DNA from 2 places in the Lactobacillus sp. X-49 genome. Region 2 is predicted to be linked to the other one. Evidence: predicted binding sites of a transcription regulator. Region 2 holds the regulator's gene; the other holds the start of a gene.

Region 1 (16,780 bases), on a different contig from region 2:
CAAATCAAGGGTGTGGGTCCACGTTATTGCCCTTCGATTGAAACAAAGATTGTTCGTTTTGCAGATAAACCACGGCATCAGATTTTTCTTGAACCAGAGGGAAAGGATACAAAAGAAGTATACGTTGGCGATTTTTCAACCTCAATGCCAGAAGAAATACAACTAAAAATGTTACACTCCGTTGCGGGTCTTGAGCATGCAGAAATGATGCGACCGGGTTATGCAATTGAATATGATGTGGTTGATCCGTGGCAACTTAAACACACGCTAGAAACCAAGATAATTAAAAACTTATTTACTGCAGGCCAGATGAACGGTACTTCTGGATATGAAGAAGCAGCTGGTCAGGGATTAATTGCTGGAATTAATGCAGCGCTGCGTGCTGCTGGCAAGCCTGGGTTTACTTTAGGGCGTGATGAGGCTTATATCGGCGTTTTGATTGATGACTTGGTTACTAAGGGAACCGAAGAACCCTACCGATTGCTTACTTCAAGGGCAGAATATCGTTTGATTTTGCGAAATGATAATGCTGACTTGCGATTGACAGACTATGGTTACGAATTAGGACTCATTTCGCAGCAACGTTATGATCAATTTTTGACCAAAAAAAAGCAGATTAAGAAAGCAACTAATGTGCTTCAAAATATCACAATTCATCCTGAAAAACAGGTGCAAAAATATTTAACTCAAATTGGTGAGGGGCAAATGACTGCAGGTATTAAAGCAGACCTCTTTTTACGACGTCCACGTGTCAAAATTGTCGATATTGAACAATTGAGTGGGGTGTCTATTTCGAATGATCGCTATGTTAAAGAACAAATTGAAATTAATGTCAAATATGCTGGTTACATTCAAAAAGAACAGCAACAAATTGATCGATTGCATCGGCAAGAAGCTAAAAAAATTCCAACTAAGATTGATTATGAAGCGATTGAAGGCTTGGCAACAGAAGCGCGTCAAAAATTTGAGAAAATCCGTCCAGAAACTATTGCTCAAGCAGAGCGAATTTCAGGAGTTAATCCAGCTGACATTGCCATTTTAAGTGTTTATGTTCAAAATGGTCATTATGCAAAAGTAAAAAGATAAATTTAGCAAAAATTTAAAAAATATTTTATAAAAAAATTTAAGGAAAGTAGTACATAAATATCGACTCAATGATCAGGCAATCACAAGTATAAAAACTGATATTATAGAAAATGGATAAAAAATAATTAAACTTTGTGAAACTTATATTTTTATGTAGCGCTTACATATTTGTAATAGCTTAGAATTTAATATACTTGAAATTGTGAAATTATATGTTTTAATACAGTATGTAAGTAACATGTATTTAAGGAGATGCACTTTAAAATGGCAAAAATTAATGGCTCAAATGCTATGCTCCAAGTTTTATTGGACTGGCACATTGATCATATTTATGGTTTTCCAGGTGGTTCATTCGATTCAACAATGAATGCTATCCACGATTTCAAAGATAAGTTAAGATACATTGAGGTTAGACATGAGGAAGCTGGTGCTTTAGCGGCAGCAGCTGAATATAAGTTCACTGGTAAAGCTGGAGTATGTTTCGGTTCAGCTGGACCTGGTGCTGTTCACTTGATGAATGGATTATACGATGCTAAATACGACAAGGTACCAATGGTAGCTATTATTGCTAACGTACCAACTAGTCGCCAAGATATTGACTTCTTCCAAGCTTTTGATGAAAAGCCTTGGTTTGATGCAGTTGCTGTTTGGAATCACCAAATTAAAACTGCAGATCAAATTCCTGGAATGATGGATGAAGCTCTTCGTCAAGCTTATGCTAAGAAGGGACCAGCTGTCTTAATTATTCCTAAGGACTTTGGTTGGGATAAGATTAATGACAACTTCCGTGTAACATACAACACTATTTCAAGTATTCCTAACTATGCTGCTCCTAAGAAGGAAGACGTTGATGCAGCTGTTAAAGTATTAGCAGAAGCTAAGAATCCAGTTGTATACTACGGTATAGGTATGAAAGGTCATGGGGATGTATTAAAGGCTTTTGCAGAGAAGTTCAAGACACCATTACTTTCATCAGTTATTGCTAAGGGTATTGTTGAAGACGAATTTCCTGCATACATGGGTTCAATTGGTCGTGTTGCTCCAAAACCTAGTGATGATATTCAAATGCATGCAGATGCTGTAATTTGGGTTGGTAACAACTCACCATTCTCAGTATTCTTCTTTGATCCTAAAGCTAAGGTTGTTCAAATTGATGTTGATTCTGAAAAATTGGGTAAACGTCACAATGTTGAAGTTCCAATCTTAGCTGATGGTGCTAAGACTTTGCAAGCAATTATTGATGCTGGTGAAGCACGTGAAGAATCACCACTTTATAAGGCAGCTATTGATGATCGTAAGAACTGGGAAGATTGGGAGCACAGTTTCGATGACTCCGATGAAATGCCAATTCGTCGTGAACCAATTTTTGATGTTATTAATAAATTTGCTGATGACAATGCTCAATTTGCTATTGATGTTGGTAACATCAACATTGACTTCCAACGTTTGGTAAACTTACATGACGAACAAACTTGGGCAACTTCAGGCTTATATGCAACTATGGGCTTTGGTTCACCAGCTGCAATCGCAGCAGCAACTGTTCATCCAGACCGTGAAGTTTGGAACTTAGGTGGTGACGGTGGCTTTGCAATGATGAGTCAAGAATTATTGACAGAAGCTCGTTACAACATGCATATTCTTAACGTTGTATTCACTAACGAAACTTTAGGTTTCATTGAAGCTGAACAAGTTGACCAGTCACACCAACCATTATCAGGTGTTATTATGCCAGATAATGATTGGGCAAAGGTTGCTGAAGGTATGAACGTTAAGGGTGTAACTGTACGTACTAAGAAGGAATTTGAAGACGCAGTTAAGGAATTTAAGCAAATGGATGGACCAATGTTAATCGACATCAAGTTCACTCATGACATGCCATACTCAACTGAATTGAATACCCTTGATGATCCAGACTTTGTTAAGAAGTATCAAGCACAAGACTTGAAGCCATTTAGCTACTTTGCTGAAAAATATGGTTTAGTTACTGATACTGCTTCAGGCGCTTCAGAAACTGAAGAAGAACCAGAAGAAGAGTCAGACACTACTTCAGGTGCTTCAGAACATTAATAAATTTAATTTGTAATAAAAAAGCGAAACTTTTTGAAAGTTTCGCTTTTTTTCGTCCTTACAAGTATAATAATAGGGAATGATTTTTAACAGTGGAGGAATAAATATGCAACAATTTGGTGTTATCGGTCTATCAGTTATGGGTAAAAATCTAGCTTTAAATGTTAGAAATAATGGTTTCTCCGTTTCTGGTTTTAGTATTGATAAACAAGAAGTTGATGCTTTTGCAAAGTATGAAGATAAAAAATTAAAACCAACTTATTCTTGGAAAGAATTTGTTAATTCATTAGAAAAGCCGAGAAAAATTTTAATTCAGATTATGGCTGGTAAACCAGTTGATGAAACTTTAGATAAATTACTACCTTTACTTGATAAAGGAGATATTTTATTAGATGGTGGTAACTCAAATTTCCATGATACTAATCGGCGGTTTCATAAGATGCAGGAGCATGGTATCCATTTTATCGGTATGGGAGTATCAGGTGGCGAAGAAGGTGCCTTAAATGGCCCAGCTTTGATGCCTGGTGGTGATGAAGCAGCCTACCGCAAAGTTGCGCCTATTTTAGAAGCAATCGCTGCTAAGAACGCTGAGGGCCAACCATGTGTTAGTTTTATCGGACCAGAAGGAAGTGGCCATTACGTTAAAATGGTTCATAATGGTATCGAATATGGCATTATGCAAGAATTTTCCGAAGTTTACGATATTTTGCGTAAAGTTGCTGGAAAATCTAACAATGAGATGTCAAAGATTTTTGCTGATTGGAATCAAGGTTTAGTTCAAGCATATCTTAGTGAAATTACTTCTGAAGTTTTGAAGCAAAAAGATGAATTGACTCCTGATTACGTAATTGACCATATTTTGAATATCGCTTCATACAAGGGTACAGGCAATTGGATGCTTGAAGATGGTGTTCACCTCGGAGTACCAATTAGTGTAATCGCTGAAGCTGTGCTTGCTCGATTCATGTCAAAGGCTACTACGCGTGAAGGCAAAGAAATTAAATGGATCGGAGAAATTCCAACAGATCTGATTACTAATTTGGAAAAAGCATTACAATTAAGCCAAGCTGTTGCATATGCTCAAGGATTCCAACAACTTAAGATGGCGGCTGATGCTTACAAGTGGGATCTACGTTATCCAGCAATTGCACAATCATGGGAAGCTGGATGTATCATTCGTTCATCAATGCTTAAAGATATTGAGAAAGCATTTGCGGATAGCAAGAAGCTTGATAATATGTTCCAAGACTCTTACTTCAGTGACTTAATGGAAAAGAATATTCCTGCATTGCGGAAAGTTATCGAACTTGCTACTATAGCTGGTATCCCAACACCAACTTTAAGTGCATCATTAAACTACTTAGAATCAATTTTCAATCCAAGTTTGCCAGCTAACTTAATTCAAGGTCAGCGTGATTATTTTGGTGCACATACTTACTTGAGAAATGATCGTGAAGGTGTTTATCACACTGAATGGTATGAAGAAAAATAATTATGTTACACGTGTAACATAAGGAAATTAGTAATAATTAAATGAGTCCCTGAATTGGACTAATGTTGTAAATGTTTATCATATTAGGGCTTGTAGTTGATATTCAATCGGCGTCAAGCCCTTTAGTCTGCACATGATTTGTTCGTTATTTTGTATAAGATTTATAATAGGCAACTGTAGATTTACTATTGAAGTAGTTTCTTGTTTAGATTTATTTCTAGCTCTGTGGGTTTGATATTATATTTGCTTTTTTGTATTTATGTGGCTAATTGATAAAATATTAAACTTTTAAGTCTAAATTTCTCAAAGAAATATGGTTGGTCAAGGCTTGTTTTTGTACGGACTAAATGAAGGTTAGAAAGTAATGATGATAAAGTTCATCAAGAATTTTCAAGCAATTGAAAAAATCAAGGTGGTAGTTTTAGTTAAATGATTATTTAGCCATTAATGAAAAGGTTCAATTTTTGATCTTTTAAATAATTTAATCATAAAAAAGTCCCAAAAGTTATTTAACTTTTGGGACTTTTTTTCATGATTCTAACAGTTTTAAGTTGATAAAAAATCAGTTGCTGTGTTACACTTGTAACAACTTTACTTCAGACGTTTTAAACTAAAAGAAGGTAAGCGGTTCCCAATAAAATAATACCAATTAAATAATCAATTAAGGCGGCAATACCTTTTTTATTGAAGTGGTAATTAGTTCTAAAAGTATGCTTATTAAACCAATAATCTATACTAAATGAAATTATTGCTACTATAAAAATAAAGCCTAGACCAACCATCATTTTGTAATAATTGGAACTAAAGATCAAATTTAAACTAGAAAGTATGGCCAAAATTGTAAACGATAATGCAACTTTATAGTTATTATAAAATTTATTCATTCATAGTTCCTCTTAGTTTGTTAACTATCATAACTTGCTTTTTTAATAATTATATCATAAAAAAGCCATGTTGTCATGGCTTTAATAAATTGATTTTACATGTTGGTTATTAAGAAAAAGATAATAAATACTATAAACAAGACATACATCATTGGTGAAACTTTTTTGGCTTGTTTAGATGCAATCATCGTAATGGGATAAGCAATCATTCCTAAAGCTAAACCATCTGAAATGCTGTAAGTTAAAGGCATTCCAATAACAGTTAGAAAAGCTGGAAAGGCAATTTCGAATTTGTCCCAGTTAATTTTTTTAAGATTACCAGCCATTAAAACACCAACAATAATTAATGCAGGTGCTGTAACTGTGGTTGGAATTACGGCTAATAATGGGCTAAAAATCATACTAATTAAAAAGAAAATACCAATAAAAATTGCCGTTAAACCTGTACGTCCGCCCATAGCTATTCCGGCACTTGATTCAACTGAAGTTCCAAGTGGAGCCGTACCAAGAACTGCACCTTCAACCATTGCTAAGGAATCAGATAAAAAGGCTTTTCCAATACGCGGAATTTTGCCATTTTGATCTACCATACCGGCCTGTTCGGTCATCCCAATTAAGGTTCCAGCAGTGTCAAAAAATGTAACTAATAAAAATGTTAGAACAACCATAAATAATTGCGGTGTATTGATATCTTTAATGTGGAAAATAGCTTGACCAAAAGTTGGAGTAATACTTGGTGCACTGGCTATAATTGCCTTTGGAACGGCAATTTGTCCGATTATAACGCCAAAAACTGCGGTTACAACCATTCCAATAAAAATTGAACCAGGTACATTTAAGGCCATTAAGATGACGGTTAGAGTTAATCCAAAAAGTGTGATCCAAACTGCCGGTGTATTAAACTTGCCTAAAGTGACTAGATTAGATTCACTGTTGACGATTAGTTTACCATTTTGTAAGCCTATAAAAGCAATGAATAAGCCAATTCCGGCAGAAATAGCATATTTTAAATCTTGAGGGATTGCATCAACTACTTTTTCTCGTAGTTTTAAAACTGTAATTAAAATAAAAAGGACTGAGGCAACTAAAACCGCTGCGAGCGCTGTTTGCCAATTAATGTGCATACCGCCACAGACGTTATAAGCAAAAAAGGCAGCGCTGCCTAGCGTTGGAGCTAAGGCAATTGGGTAGTTTGCTACTAGTCCCATAATAAAGCAGCCAATTGCAATTGATAATGCAGTAACTGTAAAGGCAGCTCCCTTATCAATTCCTGCTGCATGTAAAATGTTCGGGTTAACAAAAAGGATGTAGGAGAGGCTGACAAAGGTGGTTAATGCAGCAGTTAACTCACGTTTGACAGTGGTATGAGCATCGTTTAAATGAAAGACTTTTTCTAATGTCATCATTTTTCCTCCAAAAAATATTTAAATAATAAAATACATTATCTAGTGTAGCATAAGCGTATGATTCTAATGAAAAATAATTACAAGAAATTAAAAAAACGAATCTTTTTAGATTCGTTTTTTAAAATTACCACATACCGATAATTTTCATCCATGCTAGCCCGATGATTCCGTAAACCAAGATGTAAAAAATACCAAAGATAAAACTTAACTTCCACCATTCATTTTGCTTAACATATCCTGATGATGCTAAAACAGAAGCTGCTGGACTAGAGTAGTGGGTAGTTGATCCCATAATCGCTGAAAACATTGCCAAAAATTGTGCTGCCATTACTTTAGGGGCACCAGCAGCAATGGCAACTGTTAAAAGCGGTAAATACATTGCAGAGTTATGTGCAGTGGCACTTGCAAATAGGTAATGGGTATAAAACAGTACTAAAGCTAAAATTATTAAAGCAACTAGCCAATTAACTCCTTTAATTTCAGCAGCAATACTGCTAGAGATCCAACCAATGAAACCAAATTGAGTTAACTTTTCTGCCATAAAAACAAGAATAGAAAGCCAAATTAGAATATTCCAAGCTCCTGTTTCACTTAATAAGTCTTTAGGTGAAAGAACACCAGTAAGTAACAATAAAGTTACAGAGATAAAGGCAATTAGAGTGGCATCAATTCCTAATGTACTAGAAAGCATCCATAGAATTAGTGTAATGGCAAAAATTATCGCCATCATTTTTTCAGGTATGGTTAACTTACCCATTTCTTTAAGCTGATCTGTCGCCCACTCTCTTGCATTTGGAGTTTCTTTAACCTCAGGAGGATATAATTTGTAAATAAAATATGGCACTGTAATTAAGCAAATAGCAGCAGGTACAATACTAGCCATTAGCCATGGCATCCAGCTTAGTGTAACACCAGCTTTGCTAGCCAAAGCTACGGCAATTAAGTTTGGGGCACAAGCTGTCATGAATAATGATGATGTAATAATATTAACTTGGAATTCAGTAAAGACAAGGTAAGAACCCATTTTTTTACGTGAAGGATCATTAGGTTTTGAACCAAAGGTATTTGCTAAGGACTTAATTAATGGATAAACAACACCACCTGCTCTGGCAGCATTAGAAGGTGTTGCTGGGGAAACAAGTAAGTCAATTGCTCCAATCGCGTAACCAAGACCTAAGGATTTATGTCCAAACCATTTAACAAAATAAAGGGCAATTCTTTGACCTAAACCTGTTTTAACAATTCCACGTGAAATCATGAATGCCATAACGATTAGCCAAGCTGACGAGTTGGCAAATGCATTAATTGCTCCCTTTTCAATTACCTTGCCATTTACTACTTTATCAGCTAAGGGCACTAGGCCTAAAACAATAGTTAAAGTAAAACCAATTAAAGTAACACCACTAATAGAAAGTGGTAAAGTAATACAACCAGCAATAGTAGCAATAAAAATTGCTAACATATGCCATGCTGCAACTGTTACTCCAGCTGGACGTATAGGGGTAGTGAACCAAAAGATTAAACCTAATACAATCGGCATAATGAATTTTTTGTAATCGATATTTTCAAGTGCTTTCATAAAGACCTCTTTTGAAATTTAAGTTAATATATTGATGCAAAACAACATATACTACATTTGCACATTTTACCATAGATATATTTTGTTTAATAGTAAAGTCTTTAGAAATTTAGAACCCATAAGAAGATGATAAAGACGATGAATAAGATCCACATCATAGGGGTGATTTCTTTACCACGTTTAGCAGCAATCATACATATTGGGTAGGTAATTATTCCAAGAGCCAGACCGTCAGAAATTGAATAAGTCAGTGGCATTCCAATTAAAATTAAAAAAGCAGGGACAGCGATCTCCATTTTATCCCAATGTACGTGCAAAGTATTTTGAGCCATTAACACGCCAACAATGATCAATGCTGGGGCGGTTACGTGAGTTGTAAACAAGCTTAATAGAGGACTAAAAATCATTGAAATTAAGAAGAAAATGGCTACAAAGACAGCAGTTAAGCCAGTGCGCCCACCGACAGCAATTCCAGCACTTGATTCTACGAATGCACCTACGGGTGAAGTTCCTAAAATTGATCCCACCATCATTGCTGTAGAATCTGAAGTTAAGGCTTTACCAACTCGGGGCATTTTATTATTTTTCATAAAACCAGCTTGCTGTGCCAAGCCAATCAAAGTACCAGCTGTGTCAAAAAAGGTGACAAGCAGAAAAGTTAAAACGACAACCCACATTTGAAGTGAATTAATGTCTTTTATGTGAAAAACAGCTTGCCCAAAAGTTGGCGCAATACTTGGTGCTAAAGAAATCATCTTATTAGGTAATGCAATTTGACCAGTTATAACACCAAAAATGGCTGCTAAAACCATTCCGATAAAGATAGCACCAGGAATATTAATAATCATTAGAATAACCGTTATTAATAATCCAAAAATAGTAATCCAAACTGCAGGATCATGCAATGAGCCAAGACCAACTAGGGTAGACTTATTACCAACGATTAAACCGCCATCTTGCATACCTAAAAAGGCAATAAAAAGCCCAATTCCTGCAGAAATGGCAAATTTTAAATCTGCAGGGATTGCATTGATGATTTTTTCTCTTAGTTTAAACATAGTAATTAAGATAAAAATTATTGAAGAAACAAAAACAGCTGCTAATGCGGTTTGCCATGAAACATGCATGCCCACACAAACGGTGTAAGCAAAGAATGCATTAATACCTAAAGCGGGAGCCTCACCTATTGGATAGTTAGCGATAATCCCCATCAGTGCAGTGCCTAGAGCACTAGCTAAGGCTGTTGCAGTAAAAACGGCTCCCTTGTCCATTCCACTAGCGCCTAAAACACTTGGATTAACAAACAAAATATAAGACATGCTTATAAAAGTCGTCAGGCCCGCTAAAAATTCCACTTTTATACTTGTTTTATATTTATTAAGCTGAAAATAGCTTTTTATAAAATTCATTTGATTACTCCTATGGATAAATGTTCGTATTTTTGGCAAATTAAACAACTTCTATAGTGTAACACTGATACAAATTAATGTAAATACGAATTATATGTGAAAATAATTTTGAAATATAATATTATTTACTGAGTAACTTTAGATAATAAAGTCACAAATTAACTTAAATTTTGTAATAGCCAGTTCAATTAAGTAAAATTATGGTTATAAAGAAGATATTAGAGAATATGAAATGACCAAGATGTAAGTATTTCCTGGGAAATATTCATAAAAGAATAAATTGTTTCGATAATTTGCTTGGGGTAAAAAAATTAATAATGCGGCATGTCTACTAGTTATTGAGTTAAAATCAACTGTTAAGAATGTTTTCGGGATATTAGTTATTCAATAATGGTGATTGTGCACGATTGCCAAACCATTTATCATTAATTTTTTTTAGAGTTCCGTCTTGACTGAATTTATTCAAAGCATAGTTAATCTTTTTTTGGAGAAAATGATCGTTTTTCCGAAGACCGACTGCAAATTCTTCTCTTGAAAATGGGGTAGCAACTTCAGTAAATTGTGCCGGATTTTTTTGATGAGAAATATAGTAATTTGCATAGGTACTATCAATTAGGAGCCCTTGAATACGGTGAGCAGTGAGATCAATGAATGCATTTGTAAATGAATCATAAAGAATAGGGGTTTGATTTTTTATCTGATTTTTAAAAATTGTAGGATAGTTCATTATATCGTTATATCCAGAAGAGCCTGTTTGGACGCCCAAAGTTTTATTCTTCATTGCTTGAGGACGATTGATTTTATTCTTTTTCAATGCTACTAAAACTTGTGAGCCATATAAATAAGTTTTACTAAAAGCAACTTTTTCTTCTCTAGCAGGTGTTTTGCTAAAACCGTTCCAAATCAAATCAATTGTGCCATTACGTAGTTCTGTAGTGTTCATTGACCAATCTATTGTTTGATAATTTACTTTCAAACCATATAATTTGAAAACAGCATTGGCTAAATCAACGTCATAACCAACTAATTGGCCATTGTTTTGCCGAAAATCCATAGGTACAAATGTATCATCAATTCCAATGGTAATATAGCCCCGCTCTTTGATACGTTCCCAGTTGTCAGTAGAGTTAGTATGCTGGCCAATAGTAATGCCACTACAAGCAGATAAAATCAAACTATAAATAAATAATAATATTAAAGTCACAAAACGTTTAGTCTTCACTCAGATTACCTTCTCATTTATCTAAAGCATTAACTGTAAAAACCATATCAGCGATTTGATTAGCAAACTCCATATCATGGGTAACAATAATTTGTGTTATTTGATTTTGGCTTTTTAGTTGTAAAATGATATCTGCAATTTTGTTTCGTAATGCTGGATCCAATGCAGAAGTTGGCTCATCGTAACATAAAATTCGAGGTTTCATAGCCATTGCTCGAGCAATGGCTACTCGTTGCTTTTGTCCTCCGGAAAGTTGGTAAGGATATAATTGTTCTGCGTTAACTAAGTCAAGTTCATTAAGCAGTTTTCGAGCAGTTTCTTGAGCGACGGAAAGTTTTTCTTTTGATACTAGGGTTGGAGCGAGCGTTATATTATTAATTACTGTTAAGTTAGGAAAAAGTTCGTAGTTTTGGAAGACAACGCCCATAATTTGTTCATTTTGACGAGGTTGAGTTGGGTTGAACTCTTTGTTATTCCAATAAAAATGTCCCTCATCGACTTTTTCAAGTCCATTAAGACAGCGTAGTAAGGTGGTTTTACCTGCACCAGATGAGCCAACAATTGCAAGAATTTGTTTATCAGGGATTGTAAGATTAAGCTTATTTAGAATAACTTTTGAACCAAATTTTTTAGTAATATTTTTTAATTCAAGCATAATTTTTCCTTTTCACTTATTTCCACTTTGAATAATTTTGTTCTATTTGCTTCAATAGAAACGAAATTAAACCAGTCATTATCAAATAAATAACACCGACTAGGATAAGAGGAATTAAGGTGACATCACGTGCTGTTGCAACATTTCCGGCTCGTAGAAGTTCGCCTAATCCAATTACGTAAACCAAGGAAGTATCTTTAACAAGATTAATGATTTCATTGCCGATTGACGGTATCACAATTTTGTTAACTTGGGGAATAATAACGTGTTGAAGAGTTTGCCAGGAGTTAAGTTGGAGAACATGGGCACTTTCATATTGACATGTAGGTACGGATTGAAAACCGCCACGAAAAATTTCTGCAAAATAAGCAGAATAATTAATAATTAAGGCAAATAAAGCGGCGTCATAACGTTGGAAAATAATTCCAATGATTGGTAACCCATAAAAAATGAAAATAAGCTGCAGTAATAGGGGTGTTCCGCGCATAATCCAGACATAAAATTTCAAGAACAGCCGTAAGAGCTTAAAAGGAGACAATAAGCCTATACTAACAATAATTCCTAAAGGAATAGAAATAATAATTGTCCAGAAAAATAAAAGTAAAGTCATTTGCGCACCTGAAAGTAAGGAGGGCAAGATTGAGATAATGTAATTCATTGGTTAACTCCTTTATAATTCATTTTTCCAGTAGGTGCATGTTTTAATGTTTTATTAGCTGTCGTGATCAAACATGCAAGAAATTATCTATAAGCATAACATAAATGATCTAAAGTTGATGTTTTAATTACCAATATTAACAGCTTTTCATGTAAAATGAATTTCAATTGAATTGAGACATATAAGATATTGCTCAAATAAGTATTAACAATTTAGTTTTTCTGCTAGATTGACATGATTTTCAAATTCTTACTCGTTTTTATATTTCTAACGTCTTTAGGAATAATATTAATCAAAGATATGTAAAATGAGTTGTAACTAATTGAGCAAAAGATTTACTGGACACTAATCATTGAAGTTTATAGTTAAAAGGTTATGCCCGCCACTATTTCACACCAAGGACTAGAAATTTCTTAATTTAAGAACTTAAAATTTCTATTTTAGTCCATGATTCATAGGATTATGCAACTCTTAATGATTCTTAATTGTGAAATGTTTTACGGCTTTGAGAAAATTTGAAAAATCTTGATAAACTAGAAGATGTAATTAAAGACTACGTCGAGTATTGCAATGCAAAAGAAATAAGGACAAATAAAAAGGACTAATCCTGATCGTATATCAAGAATTAGTCCTTAACTAAAAAATTAATAATTTATTCTAATCTAGAAAAAAGAATATTGTCTTTTAGACTGACTGTTTTTAATTAGGTTGTATATTATTGTTCTGCAATTTCAATTTCAGTTGATTTATCCCATGATTGAGGTAATTTTCCAATCTCTTTTAACTTTTTAACAATTTGATCTAGAACAATTTCCCTATCTTGGTCATTGGTCATAAAGTCAAGCTGATCGCCATCAATTTCCATTTTGGGCGAGTGATCATAATTTTCATACCACGGCTTATAATAGCGTAATAAACGTTTATAATAGTCTTCAAGTGTTGCATCATAACTAAGTTGCTCATAAGGACGACCACGTTTTTTAATTCTTTTAAGCATTGTATTATATGACACTTTAATGTGAACTAATAGATCAGGGTTCTTTTTTGGCATATGATTAAGCTCAGTCATCATATTATTTAAAAGTTCATAGTATGTGTCAATTTCTTCTTTAGTTGCACGGCCTATATCGGCATTCATTTGGAAAAAGAGAGCATCTTCATAAATTGAGCGATCAAGAACATTATTGTCATCAGTCAATGCATCTTTGATACTTCTAAAACGTGTGTTTAAGAAAAATACTTGTAATAAAAAGGCATAATTTTTAGGATCTGCATAAAAGAGTGGTAAGACGGGGTTATCATCAACACTTTCATAAAAAGGTTTAGTTCCTAAATAATTAGCTAAAATACTGGTTAAACTGGATTTACCGGCTCCAATTGGCCCACTTAAAACAATAACTGTCATCACTTTCCTTCTTCATTATAAATTTCCAATCGTAAGCAGTTTATCGTCAATTTGCTTTAAAACTTCTTTTTTAGCAGTTTCATCGAGGATAAAATCAAACTGATCACCATCAATTGACATTTTCGGTGATGCGTTATAACTTTCATACCATGGCTCGTAATAATTAATCAAGCGCGAATAATAATCCTTTAAGCTGGGGTCCGTACTTATCTGCTCGTAAGAGCGACCGCGCTTTTTGATTCTATTTAGCATGGTATCAAGTGATACGTGAATATAGATCAATAAGTCAGGTTTTTTACTCGGATTACCTGGAGTATCTTCCAGCATATTTTTCAGCAAACTATCGTAAATTTTAAATTCTGTTGGATCAGCAACAGAATTTTCCGCATTCATTTTAAAGAAGAGAGCATCTTCATAAATTGAACGATCCGAAACACTGTTCTTTTCCTTAATTGCTTGATTAATTTGAGCCAAACGATGGTTGAGTAGATAGATATTAAGCAAAAAAGTATATCGTTTCATATCTTGATAATACAAGGGAAGGACCGGATTATTATCAACTCCCTCATAGAAAGCTTGTGTACCTAAATGTTCAGCTAAAATACTGGTTAAACTGGATTTACCGGCTCCAATTGGCCCACTTAAAACAATAACTGTCATCACGTTCTTTCTTAAATACTATATCTTGATTACTTCCTAGTTTAGTACAATATATAGTGGCAAACAAGAGGAAAATAAATTGAAATTGGATGGCAAATGTCAAGTGATTTTGTATAATACAGTACAATTTTTTGCTTGTCTATTGATCACAAAACATGTTACACGTGAAACTTATAAAAATCTTGGTTGAAACTAGAAAGAGATGTAGTTATGAATTAATCTCACGCAATTGAGGTGTTTCATAATTGTTAGACATACTGAGATACACCTAAATTAATGATTATTACTCAGACTGTGTTTCAAAAAAGTGACTGCTATAATGATGTTTTTGGAGAAACAGCTGTTTACTTAGTTGAACTGTAATTATCTGAACGATTTTATGATCAGCTTGTTAGGATAAATTAAATGGATACTTAAATTTATGTATATTGTTTTAACAATATTAAAAGACCTAACAAATAAAATACACGCCCCAATAAATATTGGGATCGTGTATTTAAAACTAATTAGTAAATGATAAACTTTTTGATTACACCCCAGTTAAAGTTTAGTTTACTCTATTAGTCATTTGTTTTTTTTTAATATCTTCTGTCTTATCATCAATTTTGTTTTCAACTTTATCTACGCGGCTACCAATTTTTTCTTTAGCATCTTTGGTTGTGCCAGTGATTTTGTCTTGCAAGCTAACGGAATCTTTTTCATGTTGCTCTTTAGTCTTAATATCGACAACAGTAACATTGACTTCAACTGTATCCAAGCCGGTCATTTCTTTAACTTTATCATAAATCTTTTTCTTGATTTGGTCATATAACTTGGCTATTTCAACACCGTATTCTGCGACAATTTCAATGTCAACGGCAACTTGCTTTTTGCCAACTTCAACATTGATGCCATTGGTAACATCGTCGGTATTAACGATTTTATCAGCTAAGTTTGAGAAGAAACCACCATTAACTGTTAGGAGTCCTTTAATATCAGATAAAGCAATTCCAATAATTTTTTGAATTACCTTTGAATCATAATTTAAGTCACCTTTAACTTCGTGTTTTGAATTATTTTCTGTCATATAAATTTCCTTTCATATGTTTATTTGTTTTTTAAATTTTTAAGCAATGGTCCATAATGACCAACTAAAGCACCAACAACTAACATTACTATTACAAAAATCGTCTTAAAAAATCCCAATCCTATAAAGCAAAGTGCTAATAGTATTCCAAGTATTGCACCACTTATTTCTGGAAAGTACTTTTGTAAATTTTCTTTCATTTCTGCCTCCTTTATTGAACTCGTTGTTCTGATTTAGCAGAAGAATGATAGTTTACAAATTTAATTTTGATTTTGGGCTTCTGCTCAATTCCTAAATATTGTTTGAGGTTTTTTTCCAGTTCTGCTAAATAATCATTAAGCAGGTTTGATACGTTTTCACTAGAACCGAGATCACCACTAATCCGTATTTTAATTTTACGATTAGTTAACCTTGAATCAACCTTGGCTTTGTTCAAATATGGTAAGTCCGCTAAAGAATTCATTACATAACCATTAATTGCTTTACTGGTGATTTTAACTTGTCCGTCCCGCTTATGAATTAAATTGAAGTATCGTTGTACTGGCCAGAATAAGATGGTTATCAAACTAATAACTAGTATTAAAAGGATAACTGCACTGATACCTACTAAGTACCAGGAAAAAATTGGGTTAAGCTTACCTAATGAAGGCAAGCTAATCTTTAAATATTGTTGCCAAAGATTATTATTTTCCCAAAGAAGGTAAACTGGTATGGGTAATAATAAAATTATCCAGAGGATCAGTAACCATTTTTTACTCCGCTTCAATTAATCACCATCCTTTCTAAGTATATCCTAATTATAATACACAATATTTAGCCAGCCTAATGATATGCACCAATCATATACAATATTGCGTTAATATATTAAAATAAAAAGAGCTACTTAAAGCAGCTCTTTAAAAAGGTATGACAAGATATTAACGATAATTTTCATTTAATTTGCTTGCGGCTTCTTGATCGACAATTAAAGTAACGTTGCCATGATTTTGTAAAATGGAGGCAGGGACTTCTTCAGTTACTGGCCCCTCAACCATCTTCTTGACAGCATCGGCTTTATTTTCGCCAAAAGCCATGATTACAATCTTTTTAGCAGACATAATATTAGCAATTCCCATACAAATTGCAGATTTAGGCACTTCATCAATATTGCTGAAGAACCGAGAGTTAGCTTTAATAGTGTTTTTGGTTAGT
Region 2 (16,780 bases):
ACTCTTATTAAAGGCTCATATGCATTCCTTCTTGTTGACAATCAACAACCGGATCATATTTTTATCGCTAAGAATAAATCACCGTTAATGCTTGGGTTAACTTCTGAAGGAAATATTATTGCTTCTGATGCATTATGCGTTCTAGATCAAACCAATACCTTTGTTGATTTACATGATGGTGAAGTTGGCGATATTACTAAAAATCAATATCGAATTGAAACTATTACAGGTAAAGTAGTGAAACCTCAACCTTATCAAGTAAGAGTTGATCCTAATGCTGCAAGCAAAGGCACATATGAGTTTTATATGTTGAAAGAAATTTCTGAGCAGCCAAATGTTTTACGTCATTTAAATCAATTTTATCTTGATCAAAAAGGAGAGCCAAAAGTCGATTCAAAGATTATTGATGCTTTAGTCAAAGCTGATCGGTTATACCTTTTTGCTGCGGGAACAAGTTATCATGCTGCTTTAGTAGGAAAGACTATGTTTGAAGAAGTAAGTGGTATACCAACTGAAGTCGGTTTTGCGTCAGAAGCTGGATATCATTTCCCGATGTTATCGCAACATCCGTTTTTCATTTTTTTATCGCAATCTGGTGAGACAGCCGATTCACGTGTGGTCTTGCAGGAAGCTCTTAAGCGTAGAATTCCTTGCTTAACCATAACAAATGTTCCAAATTCAACTTTAGCTCGAGAGGCCGATTACACAATGACACTTGAGGCGGGACCTGAAATTGCAGTTGCGTCAACTAAAGCTTATACTGCTCAAATTGCTGTTGAGGCAGTGTTGGCTAAGGCTCTGGGAGAAAAGGCAAATCGCAAGCAAGCTAAGAATTTCCAGTTAAAAGAAAATTTGTCTTTAGCGGCAGAGGGAATTGATCAACTCTTGTCTGATCAATCAAAAATCGAAAAATTGGCTAAGAAATGTATAGTGCCTTCTCGAAATGCCTTTTATATTGGTCGCGGTCTCGATTATCCACTTGCTTTAGAATCAGCACTTAAGTTAAAAGAAGTGTCATATATTCAAACTGAGGGCTTTGCTGCAGCAGAATTGAAACATGGCACCATTTCACTAATTGAAGATGGTACCCCGGTTATTGCTTTAATCAATGATCCTATAACGGCTGATTTAATGCGTGGTAATATTCAAGAAGTAGTTGCACGGGGGGCTAATGTGATTACAATTGCTAGCAAGAATTTGGCAAAACCAAATGATGATCTAGTGTTACCCAAGATTGATTATTATTTAACACCTTTAATAGCGGTTGTGGCTACGCAATTGATTGCCTACTATACTTCAAAGGCAAAGGGATTAGATGTTGATAAGCCACGTAATTTGGCTAAAAGTGTTACAGTAGAATAGATATAGAGTAGAGAATAAATAATATACTAAAGGGTCGTAAGTAATTACGACTTTTTGTATAATTGGCTTATTACAAAGTAGGAGGTAAACGAATTTGGCAATTAAAGTGATCGCGCTAGATCTTGATGGTACTTTATTAAATAGTAACGTTGAAATCTCATCGGAAACTGAACAAGTAATTAAAAAAGTTAGTACTTTAGGAATAAAGATTGTTCTTGCAACAGGGCGACCATTATCAGGCGTTTTTTCCTATAATCAGCAGCTAGGTCTTGCTGGAAAAAGTCAATATAACGTTGTCTTTAATGGTGCGGTCGTTCAAGATCTTGACGGTAATATTATTATTAATCACAAGATGAATTACAATGATTTTACCAATATGCATAAGTTGCAACGTTTAGCTAAAGTAAATCTTCATTTTGAAACTACGGATTGTTTCTGGTCATGTGACCATGACCTCGGCTTGAATTTGACTAAAAACGCATATTTGCTAAATAATATCTTGAAAATTCGTGAACCGGACGAAATTAAGACGGACTTTACTTTCAACAAAGCCACCTTTGGCTTAATTGACGATATCGAGGATGTTGATCAATTATGGCGGTGTATTCCAGATTGGGCATTTGCTAAATACGATATTATTAGAAGTCTTCCGGAAATCATTGAGATTACTCCCAAAAATGTTTCAAAGGGTAGTGCCCTCGAACAATTAGCTGATCGCTTGAAAATTGACCAAAATCAAATAATGGTTTTTGGTGATCAGAGTAATGACTTGTCTATGTTTACAAATCCTAGATTTAAAAAGATCGCTATGGGAAATGCCATTGATATGATTAAAAAGAAAGCGGACTACGTGACCGAAGATAACGATCATGACGGAGTTGCCCAAGCACTAAAAAAATTTATATTGTAGTAGAATTAAGATTGAGTTAATGGTTATGGTGGAAAAAAAGATCGAGCATAATATTTCTGAAGCGGAATGGGAAGTCATGCGTATTGTGTGGACACTAGGTAAAATACATACGGGTGATGTGATTGAACAGTTGCAATTAAAAAAAGATTGGTCGCAGTCAACGATTAAAACATTGATGAGACGCTTAGTGAAGAAAGGTCTTTTGCAAACACATAAGGATGGTCACCGTTTTGTATATTCGGCGACGGTTACTCAAGTGGAAATGATGATTCAAGTTACAAATGAAATGATGAGTCGTATGTGTGATATGCATAAAGGACAGGTGTTGATTGAAATTATCAAAAAGATACCATTAACTAAAAATGATATTACAACAATTGAACAAGAACTAGCCCGTAAAAAAGAGAATGCTCCGGCAATGGTTCCGTGCGATTGTTTAACGCTGGGGCAGCATGATTGTTAACCCTAAGCTAATTAATCGGAGGCGAATAGTTTAAATGAAAAAAATTGGTAATTTTTTGTTGCGAATAGTTTTTGCTGTTTTGGTTTGCATTTCTGGTTTCTTATTATTGAAAAGCCCTATAAATATCGTTGTAGAGAATGTTCCAGCAATGGCTAAAGCAATTGTTCAAAAGAATGTTGACCACTCAGACAATATAGATTTAAAAAATACGTTAAAATTAGGGGAAGAACTTGGCGTTACGGATAAAATTTGGGGTCAACTTCAACGCAAGTATCAGTATAATCTTTCTTATACAAACCTTTATAATCTTAGCGTTAGTTATCAAGAAAATGGAGAATTGACGGATAAGAATTTAAATCTAACTGAGAAAAATCAAATTCAGAAGGCCTTTAATTATGTTATCATAGACAGAATTAATCATAATTTGAAACATAACTCACAGTCAGTAAAGCAAAAAATTAATATGTTTCATTACTTTTTCTTCGGAGTAATTGCCGTCTTTGCGATTACAGCGCTTCTTGTTTTACTTGGCAAAAAAATCGCTTCGTTATTATTGCTACTTTCAGCGGGAGCAACATTTGGCTTGCAACAATTCTACGTTAATGAATTATTGCAATATCTGCAAACTGAGTTTTATCACGGGATTACTTTGTCAACGTCGGCTGCCCTTTGGCTCGGCTTGGGACTTGCATTGGTAATAATAGTGCTTTGGCCGTTAGTCTTAAAAATCACAGCTAAAAATAATTAAATTAAAATAGATTAAAAAATCCAAATTTTCAATAATTGAAAATTTGAATTTTTTGTTTTTGAATATCTCAGATAATTTAGAAATATTTCGAAAAGAATAATTGTAATTAAAAAGTTTATGTTATTTAAGATTTAGGTTGGTTGAACTTAAATCTAACATCTTAAAAATTAAATACCAAAAAAACAAATAAACGACTTTTCTATGCACACCAAGGCCCTAGTCTGCAAGAAGCGATAAAAACTGTTAAAATGATAGTTAAATTAATTGAAGTTTTACATGAGGAGATCTAATGGCTAATCAAAAATTGCTTTTAATCGATGGTAATTCTATTGCCTTTCGTGCTTTTTATGCACTATACCGTCAGCTTGATAATTTCAAGAATTCAGAGGGTTTGCATACTAATGCCATTTATACATTTAAGAATATGTTGGATGTTTTGTTAAATGACATCAAACCCGACCATGTATTGGTTGCTTTTGATGCTGGCAAAACGACTTTTAGAAATGCTATGTATGATGATTATAAAGGTGGACGACAGAAAACCCCTCCAGAACTTTCGGAGCAACTTCCGTATATTCAGGAGTTATTGCATGATTTGGGGATTTCGACCTACGAGTTAGTCAATTACGAAGCCGACGATATTATTGGAACTTTTGCCAAGCTAGGGGAAAATTCCGCTTATGATGTTACAGTTGTAACTGGAGATAAAGATTTAACGCAGCTTGCTTCTGATAAAATTACTGTTATGGTAACCAAGACGGGTGTGCAGAATTTAGAGGCTTATACCCCAGAACACATGAAAGAAGTTAATGGCGTTACTCCGACGGAATTTATTGATATGAAGGCTTTAATGGGTGATAATTCGGATAACTATCCTGGGGTTACCAAAGTTGGTCCCAAGACAGCTTCGAATTTGATTCAACAATACGGCTCAGTGGAAAATTTATACCAGCATGTAGATGAGTTGAAGAAGTCTAAATTGAAAGAAAATTTAATCAATGATAGGGATAAAGCCTTTTTAGCTAAGAAACTAGCGACAATTAATTGCCAAACGCCCGTAACCATTACTCTAGATGACATAAAAAAACAAGAAGTTAATTACAAAAAGCTTCATCGTTTTTATGAAAAAATGAATTTCCGTAAATTTTTAAACGAATTAGAATCTAGTACCGATTTAGTTGCAACTAAAGAAACAGCTCCAATCGTACCAGTTAAATATACTATTGTAACTAATGAAAATATTACTGATATTAAAGTGAAAAGTGGGGCAACAATTAGTTTTTACTTAGCCATGCTTGGCGCAAATTATCATCTTGCCAATTTTGTTGGCTTTGCCCTTAAAGTGGGTAAGCAAATCTTTGTTAGTCGCGATATGGATCTTTTAAAAAGCGCTAATCTCCAACATGCGCTTGAAGATAAGCAGGTTAAGAAAAATGTGTTTGACTTAAAGCGAACAATGGTCGGCTTAAATCGTTTGGGAATCACTGCTCATGGAATTGATTATGATATGCTTTTAGCCTCATATCTTATTAATAATGAAAACAATTCTGATGACATGGGTGAAATTTGTCACATGTACGGTAACGACTCAGTTATGCGTGATGAGGAAATTTATGGTAAAGGTAGAAGTTTGCAGATTCCTAATGATGATAAAAAGATATTTAATCATTTAGCAAGTAAAGTACAGGCTGTTGAAAGTTTGAAGAATATTTTAGTCGATAAACTGCAAGAACATGAGCAAGACGACCTTTATGCAAGTATTGAGATTCCAGTTGCGCGAGTTTTAGCCATTATGGAAATGAATGGTATTAAAGTGGAAGCAGGTACTTTAATCGATTTACAAAAAGAATTTGCCCAAAAATTAAGTGAATTAGAAAAGAAGATTTTTGAAGAAGCTGGTGAAGAATTCAATTTGAATTCACCAAAACAGCTAGGACATATTCTGTTTGAAAAGTTGAATTTGCCTCCAATTAAGAAAACTAAAACTGGTTATTCAACCTCAGTTGATGTTCTTAATCAATTAAAGGAGCAAAATCCAATTATTCCTCATATATTGACATATCGTCAAATTTCTAAGATTCAGTCAACTTATGTGAATGGCTTACTGGATGTTATTCAACAAGACGGCCGTGTGCATACGCGCTACTTGCAAACATTAACAGCAACTGGTCGTTTGTCATCGGTTGATCCTAATTTACAAAATATTCCAACTAGAACTGAGGAAGGTAAGCAAATTAGAAAGGCTTTTGTTCCAAGTGAACCAGATGGATATATTTTTTCTTGTGACTATTCGCAGATTGAGTTGCGTGTTTTAGCGCAAGTTTCTGGTGATGAGCAAATGCAAGAAGCTTTTAAGACTGGATATGATATTCATGCTCATACAGCGATGAAAATTTTTCATTTGAATTCCACGGATGAAGTTACACCGCTAATGAGGCGCCGTGCAAAGGCTGTTAATTTCGGTATTGTTTATGGAATTTCGGATTATGGTTTATCCAAGAATTTAAATATTAGTCGTAAACAAGCTAAGGAATTTATTGATAACTATTTTGAGCAGTATCCCAAAATTAGTGAATATATGGGTAACGCTGTGCAATTTGCACGTGAACATGGTTATGCGGAAACTATTATGCATCGGCGTCGCTATTTACCAGATATTCACGCTAAAAACTATAATGTACGTTCTTTTGCTGAGCGAACAGCGATAAATTCACCAATTCAAGGATCAGCTGCTGATATTATTAAAATTGCAATGATTAATATGCAGCATAAGCTCGACGAATTAAAGTTAAAGACCAAGATGGTAGTTCAAGTACATGATGAATTGATCTTTGATGTGCCTAAAGATGAGCTTGAAATTGTGTCAAAAATTGTTCCACAAGTAATGCAATCTGCCGTCAAGCTTGATATTCCTCTAATTGCAGATTCGGGTTATGGTCATAACTGGTTTGAAGCCAAGTAAGGGAGTAATAATAAATGCCAGAACTGCCAGAAGTTGAGACCGTGCGGCGCACACTACTGCCGCTAATTACGGGCAAAACAATCAAGAAAATAACATTGTGGTATCCTAAAATTATTGCCAGTGATCCTAAGGAATTCGTTAATCAATTGACCGGAAAGAAAGTTATTAATATTGATCGTTATGCTAAATATTTACTAATTCGTTTTAATGATAATTTTACCGTTGTGTCGCATTTACGCATGGAGGGAAAGTATCGTTTGGTTAATGAGTTAGATCCTAAAAACAAGCATGATCATGTTCAATTTGCATTCACAGATAGTACGGCACTACGCTATAATGATGTGCGTAAATTTGGTAGAATGCAGTTGGTTAGGACGGGAACAGAAAGAGAAGTTACTGGAATTAGTAAACTTGGCTTTGAACCAAATTCTCCTGAATTTACCAAGGCGTATTTGAGAACCAGTTTAAAACATAAAAAAAAGAATATAAAAAATACATTACTGGATCAATCAGTTGTGGCAGGTCTAGGTAATATTTATGTTGATGAAGTTTTATGGCGCTCTAAAATTAATCCGCTAAGTTTGGCTAGTAAAATCCCCTCAAATCAAGTGGATAATTTGCGTGACAATATTAATGAGATTATTGCCCAGGCAATCATTGAGAAAGGAACAACTATTCATACATATCTAGATGCAAATGGTGAGACAGGCAATTTTCAAAAAATGCTTTTAGTTTATGGGCACCGAGGGGAACCCTGTCGACGCTGCGGGACGGCATTAGAAAAAATTAAGGTTAATGGTCGTGGTACGACATTTTGCCCTTATTGTCAGGTAACCTATCGATGACATTAGTTTTAGGATTAACTGGTGGGATTGCCAGTGGTAAAAGTACTGTCGATGATTTCTTTAAAGAAAGGCAACTGCCAGTTATTGATTGTGATCAGATTGCTCACGAAATTTTGGATATTGGGCACCAAGGGTATAATGATGTGGTAAGGCACTTTGGTAAGAAAATTTTAAATTCTAATCAAACAGTTAATCGTCAGTATCTAGGACAAATGGTCTTTAGTGATAAGCGACAATTGCAAGTTCTTAATCAGATCACTCATCCATTGATTTTTCGGGAAATTCAGACTAAAATTACGCGATATAGGAAGTTACAGAAGCCGTTTATTGTTGTTGATGCTCCTGTGTTATTTGAATCCGGAGGTCAAAATTATTGTGATCGCACTATCTTAGTGACTGTACCAGAGAAAATCCAACTTGAACGCTTAATGGCGCGTGACCATTTAACTAAAGGAAATGCTCTTAAACGTATTCATAGTCAGATGCCCTTAGCTCAGAAGGAAAAATTAGCCGATTATGTCATCACTAATACTGGTACTATCGAAGAATTAAATCAAAAATTAAGCCAATTACTAGTTAAAATAAAAAAGGAGGATCAATATGGAATGTCCTAACTGTAGACAGAATGCCTCGCGAGTCATTGATTCACGACCTAGTGACGAGAATCGGGCAATCAGAAGGCGACGTGAATGCGAAAATTGTGGGTTTCGATTTACTACATTTGAACGAGTAGAAACCACCCCTTTATTGGTTGTCAAGAACGATGGCACACGTGAACCGTTTAGCCGTAAGAAGATTTTACGTGGAGTGATGGCTGCGGGACAAAAGCGACCGATTACCAGTGAACAATTTGAGCAACTGGTTGATCATGTGGAAAATCTGGTCCGTCAGCAAGGAATTAGTGAAATTTCTTCGAAAAAAATTGGTCAACTAGTGATGGATGAGTTGGCAGAATTGGATGATGTTGCTTATATTCGTTTTGCTTCAATTTATCGTGAATTTAAAGATATGTCTAGTTTTATGAAGACAATGGAAGACATGATTGCCAAACGTGAGAAGGACAATTAGTGATGTATGAAACGCCTAATCCTAAACAGCCTTTCTTTATTACTAACCGAGTAGATATTTTTCCGGGTGATTTACGAGTTCTAATTAAACTTTATCAGCCGTTAATTGGTTCACGAGCCTTGTCGCTATATTTAAGCATGATTGAAGATTATGACTCTGGAGCGATGCTGTCTGATGCCAAGGGAATTTATATACTGCAGGAACAGCTTGACTGTGATATAAACAAACTATTATCGAGTTTGCATAAGCTTGAAGCCGTTGGTTTAGTCAGAACTAGTAAGTTAGAAAATCAGATTATGGGACAAATTTTACTCTTCTCTTTGAAGCGTGTACCTAGCAGCAGTGAATTTTTTTCAACGGCACTTTTAACTAGTCTGTTAAAGGAAAAAGTAGGGATAACGATGTTTCAATCATTGAGTCATGAATTTGCTCGTGAAAGTCAAAAATCGTTCAGTCAAATTAATGGTCTTAAGTCTGCTAAAGATGTTTCTGCCTCTTTTATTGATGTTTTTCGGTTGTCAGAAGAAGAAGCAATTGATCCCTCTCCTGAGGTTAAGAAAGCAGCACAAGAAAACCAGATTGTGCAAAGTAAACCGGCCGAAATTAATCCTCCAGAACAAATTGACTGGGAATTTATGAAACAACAGTTTGAAATTTATCAGATTGCTGGAAGTGAAATTGAGCGAAATCGTCCTGCTATTCAAGGTTTGATGAGGACTTATGGCTTGTCCGAACAGGAATTTGTTGATGAAACCTTGCCATGTTTACATGGTGATTACCACTTGAATATGCCGTTGATTAAACAAACAATTGCTAACAGTATTCATGCTGAGCATACACGCCAGAATCTTAAACAGCAGGAGCAAGCTTCTAATAAAAGTGAGGATATTAAACATTTTAGTATACGAGAACAGCAGGTATTACAACTTGCACAATCGAAGTCTCCCGCTCAATTTATATATCAACTAAAATCAGATCGTCATGATTATGTTGATGCTAGTGAATATCAAGTTCTTGACAATCTTTATAATCAGAAAGGGATTTCTGCTGATTTACTAAATATCTTGACCTATGCCTGTTTGAAAAGTGCCCCGAATGTATCATACCGACTAGCTAACAAAATTTTGCATGATTGGTTGCAACATGGGGTGCAAAGTGGCGCACAGGCGATTGATTACATGGATAAAAGAGAACAAGATAAATTCAAAAAGCAACAGACTCGTTCAGCCAGTTTTTATTCTCATAAACCAGTCGAAAAAGGTACCGATTGGAGTAAAAAGAAGTCGGCAAAAAAGACTGATGTCTCTACGGCAGATCTAAAACAATTCTTTAAAAATTTTGAAGATCAAAACGGCATGAAATAGGTGATAATTATGCAACCAATCAACAAATTTTTAGCACATGGAAATGCAACAAAAGCACAAGGGCACGGTAATGAAAATCTGCGTAAGCAAATCTTGAATAATCCAAAAATTCATGAATTTATCAGTCAATATCAAGATCGGTTGACACCTGAAATTATTAATAATAGCCTATCAAGTTTATATGAATATTATCTCTCGCAAGAGCATGATGACCCGGTAACCAGTGGCTATCGTCCTGAACTTATTTTAAGTGGTCAAGCAATCACACTAAAATATGTACCAAAAGAAAGCAAATTGGAAAAAGATCGTGAGCAAAGTATTAAAAAAAACGTGCGTTTAATTAATTTACCATTTGCATTACACGATGTCCGTTTAAGTCAAGTAGAAATGGCTCCGGGACGGGCATCTGCGATTGCAGATATTCAAACTTTTTTAGTGAATTATTCAAAAAATCATCATCCCCAGGGTTTATATTTATCTGGTGATTTTGGAGTTGGTAAAACTTATCTTTTGGCTGGACTTGCAAATACAGTGGCTGCGATGAACAGACAAGTAATATTTTTGCATTTACCAACCTTTATTGCTAATTTGTCAAGTCATTTTAATGATAATAGTTTGGCGGATGAGGTTCAACGAATTGCCCAATGTGATCTATTAATTATTGATGATATCGGTGCAGAAACGCTTAGCCAATGGTCACGTGATGAGGTACTTGCAGTGATTCTGCAAGCTCGAATGGATAATGTTTTACCAACCTTCTTTTCTTCAAATATGGCGATGGAAGAATTAAAGGAACATTTCAAGGAAACAAGAAATGCGATTGATCCCGTTAAGGCAGCTCGATTAATGGAAAGAGTTCATTTCCTGGCTAAGGAAATTGTTGTGTCTGGTCCTAATCGGCGCAATTAAAGTAAAGCATTAAGTGATATGAAACTGATGCTTATAATAATTTCGAAGCATTTTTGTCTAGTATTTTATCAATCTAACAATTAGATAAAGGTGGTTAGAAATTCTTTAACAATCTTCATTAAATTTTAAAAAAGTTTGCAATATGATATTAATTATGTATAATTAACATCAATGAATGAACATGATATTACTCTATTCAGAGAGAAAGACATTATTCTGTAAGTCTTTCAATTGAGTAATACCCCACTCATTCACATGAAAAAGATTTTTAAACGGGTGAGTTCCATTATCAATTCATAGAGATGGTCAAGAATTTTTTTGACCAAACTTTGGGTGGAACCACGTTAAATACGTCCCAGTGCATTTCGCACTGGGACTTTTTTGTTTTGGAGGTATACATGAGTTTTTCAATAATTTTGCCAGATGGTTCAAAAAGGGATTTTAGTCAAGCTATTACGATTAGTAACTTGGCTCATAGTATTTCGACTTCTCTTGGCAAAGCAGCACTTGCTGGTAAGGTTGATGGTCAAATTCGATCGGTTGATTATGAAATTAACCAAGATGCTAAGGTTGCAATTATTACAGATAAGGATGATGAGGGACTAAACATACTTCGTGCCAGCGTTGCCTTTGTTTTTGAAGCAGCAGCTAAGAAGATTTATCCAGAAATATGTTTAGGTGCACATGCAGCAAACGAAGATGGCTTTTTTGTTGATACTGATAAGGAAAATCAAATTAAAATTAGCGAATTACCAGAATTAGAAAAAGCTGTTAAGCAAATGGTTAAGTCTGGCGCAAAAATCGAACCAGTTACAATGCCAAGAGCCGAATTGGAAGAAATTTTTAAAGCTGATCCGTATAAGTTGGAGTTATTAAAGGCCGAAGAAGGTGAAACCATTTCAGCATACAAGTTAGGCAATTTTGTTGATTTTGGTTTCGCGGCTCTTTTACCAAATACTGGTAAAATTAAGCAATTTAAATTGTTGTCAGTTGCTGGCGCTTATTGGCAAGGTCAATCATCTAACCCAATGCTACAAAGAATTTCGGGGACAGCTTTCTTCAAAAAAGCAGACCTTGATGCTGATTTGAAACGGCGTGAAGAAATTAAGGCACGTGACCATCGAACGATTGGACGTGATCTTGATTTGTTCTTTGTTGACCCAAAAGTTGGTGCAGGTCTTCCTTATTGGTTGCCTAAAGGTGCAACAATTCGCCGTGTTGTTGAACGTTATATAATCGACAAAGAAGTTGCTGACGGCTATCAACATGTTTACACTCCCGTTTTAATGAATGTTGATGCCTATAAGACTTCTGGTCACTGGGCACATTATCGTGATGACATGTTCCCGCCAATGGACATGGGCGATGGTGAAATGCTTGAACTACGGCCAATGAATTGCCCATCTCATATTCAAATTTATAAGCATCATATTCGTTCATATCGTGAATTGCCAATTCGTATTGCTGAATTAGGAATGATGCACAGATATGAGAAATCTGGAGCCTTGTCTGGTTTGCAACGTGTGCGTGAAATGACACTGAACGATGGTCATACTTTTGTTACTTTAGATCAAGTGCAGGAAGAATTTTCTAAAATATTGAAATTAATTATGGATGTTTATAATGACTTCGATATCACTGATTACTACTTCAGATTATCGTATCGTGATCCAAAGAATACAGAAAAGTATTTTGCTAATGATGAAATGTGGGAAAGAAGTCAGTCAATGCTAAAAAAGGCAATGGATGACATGGGACTTGATTATGTTGAAGCTGAAGGCGAAGCTGCCTTTTACGGTCCAAAATTGGATATTCAAACTAAGACTGCATTAGGAGCAGATGAAACAATGTCTACAATTCAACTTGACTTTATGCTACCAGAACGCTTTGATCTCTCATATATTGGTCAAGATGGTGAAGAACATCGTCCAGTAATGATGCACCGTGGAATTGTTGGTACAATGGAACGCTTTATTGCTTATCTAATCGAAATTTATAAAGGTGCCTTTCCAACTTGGCTGGCTCCAACTCAAGTGCAAATTATTCCAGTTAACCTAGATGCTCATGCTGAGTATGCTAAGAAGGTTCGTGACGAACTCAATAAGCGTGGCTTTAGAGCAGAAGCTGATCTACGTAATGAAAAGTTGGGCTATAAAATTCGTGAATCACAAACTCAAAAAGTTCCATATACCTTGGTTTTAGGCGATAAGGAAATGAAGTCAAATAGTGTTAATGTTCGGCGTTATGGAACAGAAGAAGAGGTATCAAAGACATTTGATGAATTCATCAAAGAAATTAAGCAGGATGTTAAATCATATTCACGTAATAAATAATTGATAATAGTTACTCTGGATTTTTTTAACAATCGATATTTAAATATTGGGAGAGCCATTATGAAGAAAATATTAGGGCTAATTCCGATATTACTCAGTGCTTGTTTATTAATCGGTTGTAGCCAAAGTGTTTCTGATCGAAATGCTTTAAAGAATGTACAAGAGTCTCATGCACTTACTTGGGGAATTGAGAGTGATGTTAGATTGTTTAGTTTAACTGATACTCAAGATAATCAAGAAAAAGGTTTTGAAGTTGATATGGCAAAAGCCATTACTAAAGAAATTTTAGGATCAAAGGGAAAAGCAAAGTTTATTTTGGTGACTGCACAATCACGAATTCCATTATTGAAGAATGGGAATGTTGATGCCGTTATTGCAACGATGACTATTACACCAGAACGTAAAAAGATAATTAATTTTTCTAAATCTTATTTTGCAGCAGGCCAATCACTCTTAGTTAGAAAAAATTCGAGAATCAAAAACATTCATGATTTGGTTGGTAAAACAGTGATTGGCATTGTAGGGGATAATTCAGTTGATGTGATTAAAAAAGTGGCACCCAAAGCTAAAGTTGTTCAAATGCAGGATTATGGTCAAGCCGTAATCGCGTTAAAAGCGGGTCAAGGGGATGCACTTTCGAGTGACAACGGTGTTTTATATGGCTTGGCAGTCGAAAACCCGAGGTTAACGGTACGTGGCGGGACTTTTACAAAAGAGCCATACGGAATAGCAATAAATAAACATCAGCCTGAATTAGAAAATGCCATAAATACAGCAATTTCGAAATTACAACATAGTGGGAAATATAATCGGTTGATTAAGAAATGGTTCAGCAAAGTACCTGGTTTTAATTATAAAGTGATGTATCGCAATTAAGAATTATATTTACGCTTGAAACAAAAATTATTTGACGTAAATAATGAGAACGTGTATAATCGCATTAGTTGAGAACAAGAAGGAGCTTCCCGCTTCTCGCCTAAGTTAAGTTGACCTCTGGGCTAATCGATATTTTCTGTTGATTAAAGGCGGGGCACTTAGTACCCGTCTTTTTCTTGTCCTCAAATTAACATGGAGGTGAAGAATTATACCAAGGAATTTGATATTAAACGATCAGATACGTGCACGTGAAGTTCGTTTAATTAATGAAGATGGTGAACAAGTTGGTGTTGTAACTAAGGATGAGGCATTACGCCAAGCCAGTGTTGCAAGTTTAGATTTAGTTCTAATTTCGCCTAATGCCAAACCACCGGTTGCCCGGATTATGGACTATGGTAAATACCGTTTTGAACAACAAAAAAAGGTTAAAGAATCACGTAAGAAGTCTAAGACTGTTAGTGTGAAAGAAATTCGCCTAAGTCCGACAATTGAAGGCAATGATTTCAATACTAAATTAAAACACGCTCAAAAGTTCCTAACTAAAGAAGGAGCTCAGGTTCGTGTTTCGATTAGGTTCAGGGGTCGAGCTATTACTCATAAAGAATTAGGACGCGATGTACTTGAAAAGATGGCGGAAGCTACATCTGATATTGCTACTGTGATTAGCAAGCCAAAGATGGAAGGTCGCTCGATGTTCTTAATACTTGCTCCTAAGAGTGATAAAAAATAAATAGTTAATTTGGAGGAATTAGAAAATGCCTAAAATGAAAACCCACCGCGCTTCTGCTAAGCGTTTTAAAAGAACTGCCTCTGGTGAATTAAAACGTCATCACGCTTTTACTGGTCACCGTTTCCACGGTAAGACTAAGAAACAACGTCGTCATTTGAGAAAAGCTGCATTAGTTTCACGCAGCGACTTGAAGCGCATCAAACAGATGCTCTCTCAAATGCGTTAATTATTAAGTAAAAACGATATTTAGGAGGAATTTTAGATGCCAAGAGTTAAGGGTGGAACAGTTACACGTAAACGTCGTAAGAAGGTTATGAAGCTTGCTAAGGGGTACCGTGGCGCAAAGCATATGCAATTTAAGGCTGCAAGTACACAATTATTTGTATCCTATAGATATGCATTCCGTGATCGTAGAAGACGTAAGAGCGATTTCAGAAAGTTATGGATTGCTAGAATCAATGCTGCAGCTAGACAAAATGACATTTCTTACTCTAAGCTGATGCATGGTTTGAAAGTTGCTGGTATTGACATTAACCGTAAAATGTTAGCTGATATTGCTTATAACGATTCAGAAACTTTTGCAACATTAGCCGAAACTGCTAAGAAGGCTTTAAACTAAGCTAGAAAATGGCGCATTTGCGCCGTTTTTTTATGTAAAAAATTATTACTTGAAGGTTAATCTTTGGTATATTAAACTATGGAATGACAATGAGGGGAAAGTTAAATGTTATTTAGGCCACGATATACAATTGATACAATTTATCATCTAGATACCGATATGCTTCACCAATTAGGAATTAAAGCGGTATTTTCTGATTTAGACAATACTCTTTTAGCGTGGAATAAGTTTGAAACGGCAAATGAAATGGGAAGGCTAAACGAACGTTTAGCTGATGCTGGAATTAAATTGGTGGTTATTTCGAATAATAACGCTGAGCGGGTTGGTAAGGTGCTTAATCCTTATCAGATTGACTTTGTGGCCAAGTCAAAAAAGCCGCTACCGTTTGCAATTAAAAATAAAACACAAAAAATGTGCTTAAGTTCTAATCAAGTAATGATGGTTGGTGATCAGTTGATTACGGATATTCAAGCGGGTAATCTTGCTGGCGTAAAATCAGTGTTAGTTAAACCACTTGTTCAGACAGATAAGTGGAATACGCGCATTAACCGCTTTTTGGAAAAAATTATTTTTTTCTTTTTGGGTTTATCACACCCTGTAACTTTTAAGGAGACATTAAAACATGGATGATAAAATTATTTGTATTGGTTGTGGGGCAATATTGCAATCGACTTGTCCTGAAGAAGCCGGGTACATTCCTGCATCCAGATTGAAGAATGTTCAAGATGGTGAAGATAATGATGTTTATTGTCAGCGATGCTTTCGCTTGCGTCACTATAATGAAATTATGCCGGTAGATACCAATAATGATGACTTTTTAGCTTTGTTAAATTCAATGGCAGAAAAAAAAGCGTTAATTGTTAACGTAGTAGATTTGTTTGACTTTACTAATTCACTTTTATCATCAATAACACGTTTTATTGGTAATAATGATTTCATTTTAGTTGGGAATAAATTTGACTTATTCCCGCAAAATTTGCGTCAAAGTAAGATTAAGGATTGGATGCGTCAAGAAGCGAATCGTGTTGGTTTATTCCCTAAGAAAATATTTTTGGTTAGTGCTAAAAAGCAAAAAAATCTTGAAAAATTAATATCTTATCTTGATATAGAATCACGCAACCAAGATGTGTATTTTGTTGGGATGACTAATGTCGGCAAGTCAACCTTGCTAAATGCAATCATTGATCAAATGGGCGATATTCAAGATTTGATTACCACCTCTCGCTTTCCAGGAACTACACTTGATAAAATTGAAATTCCACTAGAAAATGGACACTTATTGGTTGATACTCCGGGGATTATGACAGAAAATCAATTGGCAACGCATTTAAGTGCAAAAGAGTTAGCAATTATTTCACCGCAAAAACCGCTTAAACCGGCAACTTATCAATTGAAGCCAGGTAACACTCTGTTTTTGGCCGGATTAGGTCGAATTGATTTTTTGAAAGGTGAACCTGCTAGTTTTACAGTTTATGCTGCACGAGAATTATATATTCACCGAACTAAGACAGAAAAAGCTGATGAATTTTACTCAAAACATGTGGGGAAATTGCTTAGTCCGCCAAGTAATGAGGATAAACTACCAGAATTG

The links. The regulator NrdR, encoded in region 2, represses ribonucleotide reductase genes. The targets are predictions, from matches to a motif close to ACACNATATATNGTGT.
Region 1: the regulator NrdR is predicted to act here: its motif matches at 14,568-14,583, upstream of ACYIAQ_RS08415 (deoxynucleoside kinase).

Annotation. Positions count from the first base shown of each region.
Region 1 is NZ_JBXSQM010000020.1:669-17,448, reverse strand. It holds gene mnmG (tRNA uridine-5-carboxymethylaminomethyl(34) synthesis enzyme MnmG) at 1-1,086, shown strand, start outside; gene spxB (pyruvate oxidase) at 1,351-3,153, shown strand; gene gndA (NADP-dependent phosphogluconate dehydrogenase) at 3,260-4,645, shown strand; gene ACYIAQ_RS08455 (hypothetical protein) at 5,251-5,529, opposite strand; gene ACYIAQ_RS08450 (NCS2 family permease) at 5,625-6,935, opposite strand; gene ACYIAQ_RS08445 (DASS family sodium-coupled anion symporter) at 7,060-8,514, opposite strand; gene ACYIAQ_RS08440 (NCS2 family permease) at 8,616-9,923, opposite strand; gene ACYIAQ_RS08435 (amino acid ABC transporter substrate-binding protein) at 10,300-11,145, opposite strand; gene ACYIAQ_RS08430 (amino acid ABC transporter ATP-binding protein) at 11,159-11,800, opposite strand; gene ACYIAQ_RS08425 (amino acid ABC transporter permease) at 11,817-12,458, opposite strand; gene ACYIAQ_RS08420 (deoxynucleoside kinase) at 13,174-13,863, opposite strand; gene ACYIAQ_RS08415 (deoxynucleoside kinase) at 13,879-14,526, opposite strand; gene ACYIAQ_RS08410 (Asp23/Gls24 family envelope stress response protein) at 15,071-15,589, opposite strand; gene ACYIAQ_RS08405 (DUF2273 domain-containing protein) at 15,610-15,789, opposite strand; gene amaP (alkaline shock response membrane anchor protein AmaP) at 15,801-16,355, opposite strand; gene ACYIAQ_RS08395 (glucosamine-6-phosphate deaminase) at 16,507-16,780, opposite strand, start outside.
Region 2 is NZ_JBXSQM010000005.1:29,742-46,521, forward strand. It holds gene glmS (glutamine--fructose-6-phosphate transaminase (isomerizing)) at 1-1,362, shown strand, start outside; gene ACYIAQ_RS03665 (Cof-type HAD-IIB family hydrolase) at 1,457-2,272, shown strand; gene ACYIAQ_RS03670 (CopY/TcrY family copper transport repressor) at 2,298-2,735, shown strand; gene ACYIAQ_RS03675 (hypothetical protein) at 2,770-3,483, shown strand; gene polA (DNA polymerase I) at 3,773-6,445, shown strand; gene mutM (bifunctional DNA-formamidopyrimidine glycosylase/DNA-(apurinic or apyrimidinic site) lyase) at 6,460-7,290, shown strand; gene coaE (dephospho-CoA kinase) at 7,287-7,904, shown strand; gene nrdR (transcriptional regulator NrdR) at 7,891-8,358, shown strand; gene ACYIAQ_RS03700 (DnaD domain protein) at 8,361-9,722, shown strand; gene dnaI (primosomal protein DnaI) at 9,732-10,631, shown strand; gene thrS (threonine--tRNA ligase) at 11,030-12,964, shown strand; gene ACYIAQ_RS03715 (transporter substrate-binding domain-containing protein) at 13,025-13,840, shown strand; gene infC (translation initiation factor IF-3) at 14,061-14,570, shown strand; gene rpmI (50S ribosomal protein L35) at 14,596-14,796, shown strand; gene rplT (50S ribosomal protein L20) at 14,833-15,189, shown strand; gene ACYIAQ_RS03735 (YqeG family HAD IIIA-type phosphatase) at 15,295-15,819, shown strand; gene yqeH (ribosome biogenesis GTPase YqeH) at 15,812-16,780, shown strand, end outside.